Regions from separate parts of the Klebsiella sp. Sb-30 genome, predicted to be linked through region 2. Evidence: predicted binding sites of a transcription regulator. Region 2 holds the regulator's gene; each other region holds the start of a gene.
The links. Region 2 encodes LexA, which represses DNA repair genes until DNA is damaged. Its sites were predicted from a motif close to TNCTGTATGTACATACAGNA; they were not measured.
Positions count from the first base shown of each region.

Region 1: metR (HTH-type transcriptional regulator MetR) is a predicted target of LexA. The motif match lies at 1,158-1,177, and genes of this name have one in related genera.
Region 3: uvrB (excinuclease ABC subunit UvrB) is a predicted target of LexA. The motif match lies at 1,265-1,284, and genes of this name have one in related genera.

Region 1 covers NZ_CM172749.1:5,158,626-5,161,905, forward strand. The annotation lists gene metE (5-methyltetrahydropteroyltriglutamate--homocysteine S-methyltransferase) at 1-977, opposite strand, end outside; gene metR (HTH-type transcriptional regulator MetR) at 1,209-2,162, shown strand; gene AC236I_RS24100 (carboxylate/amino acid/amine transporter) at 2,050-2,949, opposite strand; gene yigL (sugar/pyridoxal phosphate phosphatase YigL) at 3,038-3,280, opposite strand, start outside.
Region 2 covers NZ_CM172749.1:5,045,483-5,048,762, forward strand. The annotation lists gene dinF (MATE family efflux transporter DinF) at 1-746, opposite strand, end outside; gene lexA (transcriptional repressor LexA) at 815-1,423, opposite strand; gene AC236I_RS23590 (diacylglycerol kinase) at 1,644-2,012, opposite strand; gene plsB (glycerol-3-phosphate 1-O-acyltransferase PlsB) at 2,142-3,280, shown strand, end outside.
Region 3 covers NZ_CM172749.1:3,649,200-3,652,479, reverse strand. The annotation lists gene AC236I_RS17050 (ABC transporter ATP-binding protein) at 1-636, opposite strand, end outside; gene uvrB (excinuclease ABC subunit UvrB) at 1,374-3,280, shown strand, end outside.

The DNA of each region.
Region 1 (3,280 bases), 110 kb from region 2:
AGCAGGGAGCATGAGGTCGCGATCCACAGCGCACGCTGGCCGACGATGTCTTTAATTTGCGCATACTTCTCCGTCAGATCGGCGCGCCAGACGTTACGGCCGTTGATCAGGCCCGCAGAGAGCAGCCAGTCGGCTGGCAGACGCCGGTGCAGATCGGCCACATCATCTTTACCGTGAACCAGGTCAACGTGCAGACCCTGCACCGGCAGCGCGGTGATGGTGTCGAGGTTGGCGGTGATGCCTTCAAAGTAGGTGGTCAGCAGCAGCTTAACCTGACCTGCGAGCGCGTCATACGCCGGTTTGAACGCCTCCAGCCACGCCTGCGGCAGTTCCAGCACCAGAGCCGGCTCGTCAATCTGTACCCACTCGATGCCGCGTTTTGCCAGCTCTGCCAGCACCTGCTGGTAAACCGGCAGGATATCCTTCAGCAGGCTCAAACGGTCAAACTGTTCGCCTTTGACTTTGCCCAGCCACAGATAAGTGACCGGCCCCAGCAGGACGGGTTTAACCTTATGACCAAGCGCCAGCGCTTCGTCCACTTCATCCAGCAGCTGGGTCCAGGTCAGTTTGAACGCCTGCCCTTTTACAAACTCTGGCACCATGTAGTGATAGTTGGTGTTAAACCATTTGGTCATTTCTGCCGCTGCCGCCGGTTCGCCGGTCGGCGCACGGCCGCGGCCAATGCGGAACAGGGTATCGATATCAACCGAGCCATCTTTGTTCTGATGACGAGCCGGCACGTTACCCAGTAGCAGGCTGGTAGTCAGAACATGGTCGTACCAGGCGAAATCACCCACCGGCAGCAGGTCAACGCCCGCCTGCTTCTGCTGCTCCCAGTGACGGGCGCGCAGCTCGCGGCCCACCGCCAGCAGTTCTTCGCGGGTTGAGTTACCCGCCCAGTAGCTCTCTTGCGCTTTTTTCAGCTCGCGACGTAGACCAACGCGAGGGAAACCGAGGGTGTGATTAATAATTGTCATTTTTTGAGCCTCATGATTGCAATCCGAAAGATTTCGGATTCAGGGAAGGCGGCAAACTTGCTCATCCCCAGGAACTTACTGAAGTAAGTGACCGGGGTGAGGAAGTGCGGCCAACGCACCATAAATTCGAAAGATAAAGGATTTAGACGTCCAGATGTTTACACATCCATAATTGGCGGTTACTGTATATTCCTCAAGCGCAAATTATTCATGCCGAAGTGAAGGACTTTCATGATCGAAATAAAACACCTGAAAACGCTACAGGCGTTGCGGAATAGCGGGTCGCTGGCAGGCGCTGCGGCAGCTCTGCATCAAACTCAGTCCGCCCTGTCTCACCAGTTCAGCGATCTGGAACAACGCCTTGGCTTCCGCTTGTTTGTGCGTAAAAGTCAGCCTCTGCGCTTCACCCCACAGGGGGAGATCCTGCTCCAGCTGGCAAACCAGGTTCTGCCGCAAATCAGCCGCGCGCTGCAGGACTGCCACGAGCCGCAGCAAACCCGTCTGCGCATCGCTATCGAGTGTCATAGCTGTATACAGTGGTTGACCCCGGCGCTGGAGAGTTTCCGCGCCCGCTGGCCGCATGTCGAAGTGGATTTTCAGTCCGGCGTAACCTTTGACCCGCAGCCAGCTCTGCAGCAAAGCGAGCTGGACCTGGTCATGACCTCGGATATCCTGCCGCGTAGCGGCCTGCACTATTCGCCTATGTTCGATTTTGAAGTTCGCCTGGTGCTGGCGCCGGAGCATCCGCTGGCAGCGAAAACGCGCATCTCGCCGGAAGATCTGGCATCGGAACTGCTGCTGATTTATCCGGTTCAGCGCGGTCGCCTGGATATCTGGCGCCACTTCCTGCAGCCGGCCGGCATCAGCCCGCAGCTCAAAAGCGTCGACAATACCCTGCTGTTAATTCAGATGGTCGCCGCGCGGATGGGCATCGCCGCCCTGCCGCACTGGGTGGTGGAAAGTTTTGAGCGCCAGGGTCTGGTCGTCACCAAAACCCTGGGCGAAGGACTGTGGAGCCGACTGTACGCCGCGGTACGCGACGGCGAGCAGCGCCAGCCGGTCACCGAAGCGTTTATTCGCTCAGCGCGGAATCACGCTTGCGATCATTTGCCGTTTGTCCGGAGTGCGGAGCGACCCAACGGCGATGGACCCACAGTGAGGCCAGGATCACCAGAGCTCCTGTAATAAAGCTCGGCCAGTGGGGCTGTTCTTGCCAGATGGCAAGGTTAACCAGCAGCCCGGCGGGGACATGCACGTTATTCATAATGCCCAGCGTTCCGGCATCCACCTGCGTAGCCCCGTAGTTCCACATAAAGTACCCCAGCCCCGACGCTGCCACGCCCAGCCAGACCAGGACCCCCCACTGTAGGGTTGTGGTTGGCAGCCTCTGCGGATTGCCCAGCATAAACCAGGCCGCCACTGCCACCAGGAAAGCCCCCATATAGAACCACGCAAACGCGTTGTGCTGCGGCATAGGACGTAGCTCCATCAGCCGCTTATAGCCCACCATTCCGATAGCAAAGCTAAGGTTCGACAGCTGAACCAGCAGCAGCCCCGTCCAGAAATGATCGCTCACTTTGTCATAGCGAATAATGGCCGCGCCCAGCACCGCCAGCCCCGCGCTCAGCAGATATCCCCAGCGGAGCTTGCGTCCGCTGAGCAGATCGTAAATCAGCGTGATATAAAGCGGCGTAAAGACGGTAAACAGCAGGAATTCAGACACCGTCAGGTACACATAGGCGCGGAATGCCAGCAGGTACATGATGCCAAGCTGCATGGCGCCGACCAGCATGTAGAGCACGATAGTACGCGGCGATTGCCCGCGGGTACGCAGAAACGGCAGAAACACCAGTGCCGCCAGCCCCACGCGCATTAGCACGGAAAAGTAGCTATCGACGCTGCCAGCCAGGTATTCGCCTATCAGGCTAAAGGAAAAAGCCCACAGGATAGTGGTAATAATCAGTAGCGCCACAATGAATGTCTCTCAGGAAGAAGAGCACTCATTGTAGCGGAGAGTCAGGTTGACGACTGGGCAATAAACAAACAGTCGTCAATCTTTATCAGGCGAGATAGAGCTTACGCAGATAGTGCGGCACCGCATCGTCAGCGTTGCTGCCGATCACTTCCAGATCCGGATGCAGGTCTTTCAGCCGCTGGTGAGCATTCTGCATAATGCAGCCTTTTCCCGCCATCGACAGCATTTCTGCGTCGTTCATGCCATCACCAAAAGCGATGCAGTCTTTCAGGCGATAGCCCAGCATTTTAGCGACCGCTTCCAGCGCATGCCCCTTCGACACGCCACC
Region 2 (3,280 bases):
AACTGAAGCAGCAGAGAGCGCAGCATGATATCGCGATTGAGCGCCAGCAAGCGGCGCACATCTCCGCGCCACGCGCGCTTGAGCAGGGCAAATGACACGCCGCGTAGCGCCAGCACGCGCCTTGCCATCAGCAGCCCGATGATAAAGGTGACATATTCGGCGGTGACCGTCGCCAGCGCGGCCCCCTGCACGTTCAGGTGCAGGCCCATCACCAGCCACAGATCGAGCACAATATTCAGCAGGTTGCCAACGATCAGCAAAATCACCGGCGCCCGGGCGTACTGTACGCCCAACAGCCAACCGAGCAGCACCAGGTTTGCCAGCGATGCCGGCGCACTCAGCCAGCGGATGTCGAGAAAGCGCCGCGCCTGCTCCAGCACCGCGTCATTGCCGCCAACAATATGCAACGCCAGATCGATAAGCGGGGTTCGGAAAATCACAATCAGCAGGCCGGCGCCTGTTGCCAGCCCCAGCGGCTGCACCAGTGCCCGCGCCAGGCGGAGAGGATCTTTGGCGCCAAAGGCCTGCGCCGTCAGTCCGGTGGTACTCATCCGCAGGAAAAGCAGCAGCATGAAGAGAAAACTGGTGGCCGTCGCGCCGACCGCGACACCGCCGAGGTAAACCGGGCTGTCGAGATGGCCAATCACGGCGGTATCCACCAGTCCCAGCAGCGGAACGGTGATATTGGAGAAAATCATGGGTAGCGCCAGGCGCCACAGGGCCTTATCAGCGGCGTTAAAGAACATGAGAAAGAGCCTGACCGGGAGGAGACAGCGCAGCATCATGCATCAGACGATGCTGCGTGGGGAAGGTGTTACAGCCACTCGCCGTTGCGAATCACGCCAACGGCCAGCCCTTCGATAGTGAAATTTTGTTCGCGTAGATTCACCACGATAGGGGAAAACTCGCTGTTTTCTGGCAGAAGTTCGACGATATTGCCCTGTTTTTTAAGACGCTTAACGGTGACCTCTTCGTCAATACGCGCCACGACAACCTGGCCGTTGCGTACATCCTGCGTTTTATGGACCGCCAGCAGATCGCCATCGAGAATACCGATATCTTTCATTGACATGCCGCTTACCCGCAGCAAAAAGTCGGCGTTCGGCTTGAACATCGCCGGATCGACCTGGAAGTGGCCTTCGATATGCTGCTGAGCCAGCAGCGGCTCACCGGCCGCCACGCGGCCAATCAACGGTAAACCCGGTTCTTCTTCCGTAAGCAGGCGAATCCCCCGGGAGGCGCCGGAGATAATCTCGATCGCGCCCTTACGCGCCAGCGCTTTCAGGTGTTCTTCCGCCGCGTTTGGGGAACGGAACCCCAAGCGCTGAGCAATTTCCGCACGCGTCGGCGGCATGCCCGTCTGGCTGATGTGATCCCGAATGAGATCAAACACCTCTTGCTGCCTGGTCGTTAACGCTTTCATCCCGCCCCCTGGGTGTATATACAGTTATGCTGTGAGTATATACAGCTAACGGTGATTTTGGAATCAAATTTCACACAAAAATCAGGAGATTCTTTCCATTTTGCGTCCCCGATAGCCCATTGCGCCAGGGGTGGTTGTCGCCAGCCGGGCAAAACCCATCGGGGGTCGGCCGATCGCCGGGAGGACATCGCCAGGCGGGGGCATCTCACAAAGTGGTCGCTCAGTGATAGCGGGCCCACAGCAAGAGGCCCCAGGTGATCAGCGCGATCACAATGGCCAGCAGCACCGCCGCAGAACCCATATCTTTCGCCCGACCGGACAGCTCATGATGTTCCGGGCCAATACGGTCCACCACCGCCTCAATCGCGCTATTAAGAATTTCGACTATCATCACTATCAGGACCGAGCCTATCAGCAGCACACGCGTGATGGCGTCAACGTCCAGCCAGCAGGCGATCGCGACAGCAACAATGGCGGCGATGCCTTCTTGACGAAATGCGGCCTCATTTATCCATGCCGCACGGAACCCTTTCCAGGAATAACCTGCCGCTTTAATGATTCGGGTTAACCCAGTGGTATTATTGGCCATCAAAAGAACCTTTTTATGTAAATGACGTCAATGAGTGTACGCGTTTGCCGCGTGGCAACGGAAATTTTGCGCGCTTTCTGTTATTCTTGCCGCGCATTTGCATGATTAACCAGAGGCTTCACATCGTTTATGTCCGGCTGGCAACGAATTTACTATAAATTACTGAATTTACCATTACGGGTGCTGGTAAAAAGCAAGTCTATTCCCGCAGAACCTGCTCAGGAATTAGGGCTGGATACCTCGCGTCCGATCATGTACGTCCTGCCTTATAATTCCAAGGCGGACCTGCTGACCCTGCGCGCCCAGTGCCTGGAGCACGATTTACCCGATCCGCTTGAACCGCTGGAAATCGATGGCGCGCTGCTGCCGCGCTACGTATTTATCCACGGTGGCCCGCGCGTCTTTACCTACTACGCGCCGAAAGAAGAGTCGATTAAGCTGTTCCACGACTACCTGGATCTGCACCGCAACCATCCTGACCTGGACGTGCAAATGGTGCCAGTCTCGGTGATGTTTGGTCGTGCGCCAGGGCGCGAAAAAGGCGAAGTAAACCCGCCGCTGCGCATGCTGAATGGCATTCAGAAGTTCTTCGCCGTTCTGTGGCTGGGCCGCGACAGCTTTGTCCGTTTCTCGCCGCCGGTTTCTCTGCGCAGAATGGCCACCGAACACGGCACCGATAAAATTATCGCCCAGAAGCTGGCCCGCGTCGCGCGTATGCACTTCGCCCGCCAACGTCTGGCCGCCGTCGGCCCACGTCTGCCGGCACGTCAGGATCTGTTCAATAAGCTGCTGGCCTCCAAAGCCATCGCCCGCGCGGTGGAAGATGAAGCGCGCAGCAAGAAAATTTCCCATGAGAAGGCGCAGCAAAACGCCATCGCGCTGATGGAAGAGATCGCCGCGAATTTCTCTTATGAGATGATTCGCCTGACCGACCGCGTTCTCGGTTTTACCTGGAACCGTCTCTATCAGGGGATCAACGTCCACAACGCCGAGCGCGTACGTCAGCTGGCCCATGAAGGGCACGAAATTGTGTACGTACCGTGCCATCGTAGCCATATGGACTATCTGCTGCTCTCCTACGTGCTGTATCACCAGGGGCTGGTGCCGCCGCATATTGCCGCCGGTATCAACCTGAACTTCTGGCCAGCAGGCCCCATTTTCCGCCGCGGTGGCGCATTCTTTATTCGCCGTACCTTTAAGGGCAATAAGCTCTATTCCACGGTGTTCCGCGAATATCTCGGCGAGTTGTTCAGCCGGGGTTACTCCGT
Region 3 (3,280 bases), 1.4 Mb from region 2:
ATGCAGCAGGCAAAAACGGTCCGCCACCCGGCGAATAAACGGCAGGTGCTGTTCCGCCAGCAGCACCGTTAAACCGATGTCGCGGTTCAGGCGCACCAGCAGGTCACCCAGCTTATGCACGAAGTGTTGTCCGCTGCCACGCGAAGGTTCATCAAGAATCAGCAGACGCGGCCGGACAACCAGCGCTCTCGCCAGCGCCAGCTGGTACTGGTCATCTTCTGACAACATCGCGGCTTTATGCTGACGTCGTGCGTAGAGCTCCGGGAAAAAATCGTAAATCTCCCCCTTTACGGCGCCGCCCGGGTTCCCTCCGGCGGCCAGCGCAATATGCAGATTCTCCTCCACGCTCAGCTGAGAAAAGATCCGCCTGTCCTGCGGGACATAGCCGATGCCAATAATCGAGCGGGAATGGGCGGAGAGCGGCGTGATATCGCAGGGCGGCGAGCCGATGTCATGCCAGGTCATACTGCCGCTGGCGACCGGAAGATGTCCGGTAATGCAGTTCACCAGCGTGGTTTTCCCCATCCCCTGGAGTCCCATCACACAGGTGCACTCCCCCGGCTGAAGTTCAAGGTCGACATTCCATAGCGTGTGCTGATTTCCGTAGTACTGATTGACTGCGCGTAGACTCAACATAGACGTTTTCTCCTGTTTGGGGATAGCGGGCGACATGAAGATTCTGCAAATCTCTTGCCAGGAAAAAGATGTTTCGGTTTTTTCCCGTACGGGCAGCTGCCGCGGGGCGGGGCGAAGGCGAGTCAGCGAGGCGGTTGCACTCTCCCGGTGCTAAGGGGTATGAAAAATGGTGCAGAAAGCAACAAAAAAGCAGGCACCCTTAGCTGATAAATATCAAAAATAATTCGATAATTTTTTTTAGGCGGTCGATTTTCACCGGCGGTCGATTTCTGCGGGGTGGCAGAAGGCATGGCCTGCAGACACTTATCCACTATTCCTGTGGATAACCTTGTGTATTAGAGTTAGAGAACTTGCGGTAAGCTAGAGATTACGCGGCCTGCGGCTGAATTGGCGCGAAACCCATCTTTTGTTTAATATCATTAAATATCAATTAGTTGAATAAAAGCAATGGCTGTAAGGAAAGTGTCACCTGATGCCACAAAAGATTCACCACCTTGCTTGACAAATGTTAAATGATAAATTTTTTTGGGGATAACCCTACTCTCTGGCGGATTATTCTGCAGGATGGTCTTTTTTTACCCCAAAACGACGCGCGCGCGGGCGATTTCAGGCACAAACAATAATAGAATACTGTTTTTATATCCAGTATTATTTATTGGCAAAAGTGAGCGTGAAGGGTAGAATTAAACACCTGCCGTATATCACCAGGCGCTTCATCCTTCTTCAGGGCCAGACATATGAGTAAAACGTTCACGCTGCATTCCGCATTCCGTCCTTCTGGCGACCAGCCGGAGGCTATCCGCCGCCTGGAAGAGGGGCTGGAAGATGGCCTGGCGCACCAAACGCTGCTGGGGGTGACCGGGTCGGGCAAGACGTTCACCATTGCTAACGTTATCGCCGATCTTCAGCGTCCGACGATGGTGCTGGCGCCGAATAAGACCCTGGCGGCACAGCTGTACGGCGAAATGAAAGAGTTCTTCCCGGACAATGCGGTGGAATATTTCGTCTCCTACTACGATTACTATCAGCCTGAAGCCTACGTGCCGAGCTCGGACACCTTCATCGAGAAAGACGCGTCGGTGAACGAGCATATCGAGCAGATGCGTCTGTCGGCGACCAAAGCGCTGCTTGAGCGGCGCGATGTGGTGGTGGTGGCTTCGGTATCGGCTATCTACGGTCTGGGCGACCCGGATCTCTACCTGAAGATGATGCTGCACCTGACCACCGGCATGCTGATCGACCAGCGGGCGATTTTACGCCGCCTGGCGGAGCTGCAGTATACCCGTAACGATCAGGCCTTCCAGCGCGGCACCTTCCGCGTGCGCGGCGAAGTGATCGACGTCTTCCCGGCGGAATCCGACGATATTGCGCTGCGTATCGAGCTGTTCGATGAAGAGGTTGAGCGGCTGTCGCTGTTCGATCCGCTCACCGGTCAGGTGGAATCGACGATTCCACGCTATACCATCTACCCGAAAACGCACTACGTGACGCCACGCGAGCGAATCGTTCAGGCGATGGAAGAGATAAAAGTCGAGCTGGCGGAGCGGCGTAAAGTGCTGCTGGAAAACAACAAGCTGCTGGAAGAGCAGCGCCTGAGCCAGCGTACCCAGTTCGACCTCGAAATGATGAACGAGCTGGGCTACTGCTCGGGCATCGAAAACTACTCGCGCTATCTTTCCGGGCGCGGGCCGGGCGAACCGCCGCCGACGTTGTTTGATTACCTGCCGGCAGACGGTTTGCTGGTGATTGACGAATCCCACGTCACTATTCCGCAAATCGGCGGCATGTACCGCGGCGATCGGGCGCGCAAAGAGACGCTGGTGGAGTACGGCTTCCGTCTGCCGTCGGCGCTGGATAACCGTCCGCTGAAGTTCGAAGAGTTTGAGGCGCTGGCGCCGCAGACCATTTACGTCTCGGCGACGCCGGGGCCTTATGAGCTGGATAAATCTGGCGATGAGGTGGTCGATCAGGTGGTACGTCCGACCGGGCTGCTTGACCCGCTGATTGAAGTGCGACCGGTGGCGACTCAGGTCGATGACCTGCTGTCGGAGATTCGCATCCGCGTCGCCATCAACGAGCGCGTGCTGGTCACCACTTTGACCAAACGGATGGCGGAAGATTTAACGGAGTATCTCGAAGAGCACGGCGAGCGCGTGCGCTACCTGCACTCCGATATCGATACCGTGGAGCGTATGGAGATCATCCGCGACCTGCGGCTGGGCGAGTTCGATGTTCTGGTGGGTATCAACCTGCTGCGTGAGGGACTGGATATGCCGGAAGTGTCGCTGGTGGCAATTCTGGATGCCGATAAAGAGGGCTTCCTGCGTTCGGAACGCTCGCTGATTCAGACCATCGGTCGCGCCGCGCGTAATATCAACGGTAAAGCGATTCTGTATGGCGATAAAATTACCGCTTCGATGGCCAAAGCCATCAGCGAGACCGAGCGTCGCCGTGAGAAGCAGCAGCGCTATAACGAAGAGCACGGTATCACCCCGCAGGGGCTGAATAAAAAAGTGGTCGATATTCTGCAGCTGGGCAGCAATCTGGCGAAGACGAAAGCCAAGGGCCGCGGAAAATCACGTTCGCCGGTTGAGGCGGATACGCCTGAGGTGCTGCTGACGCCAAAAGCGCTGCAGCAGAGAAT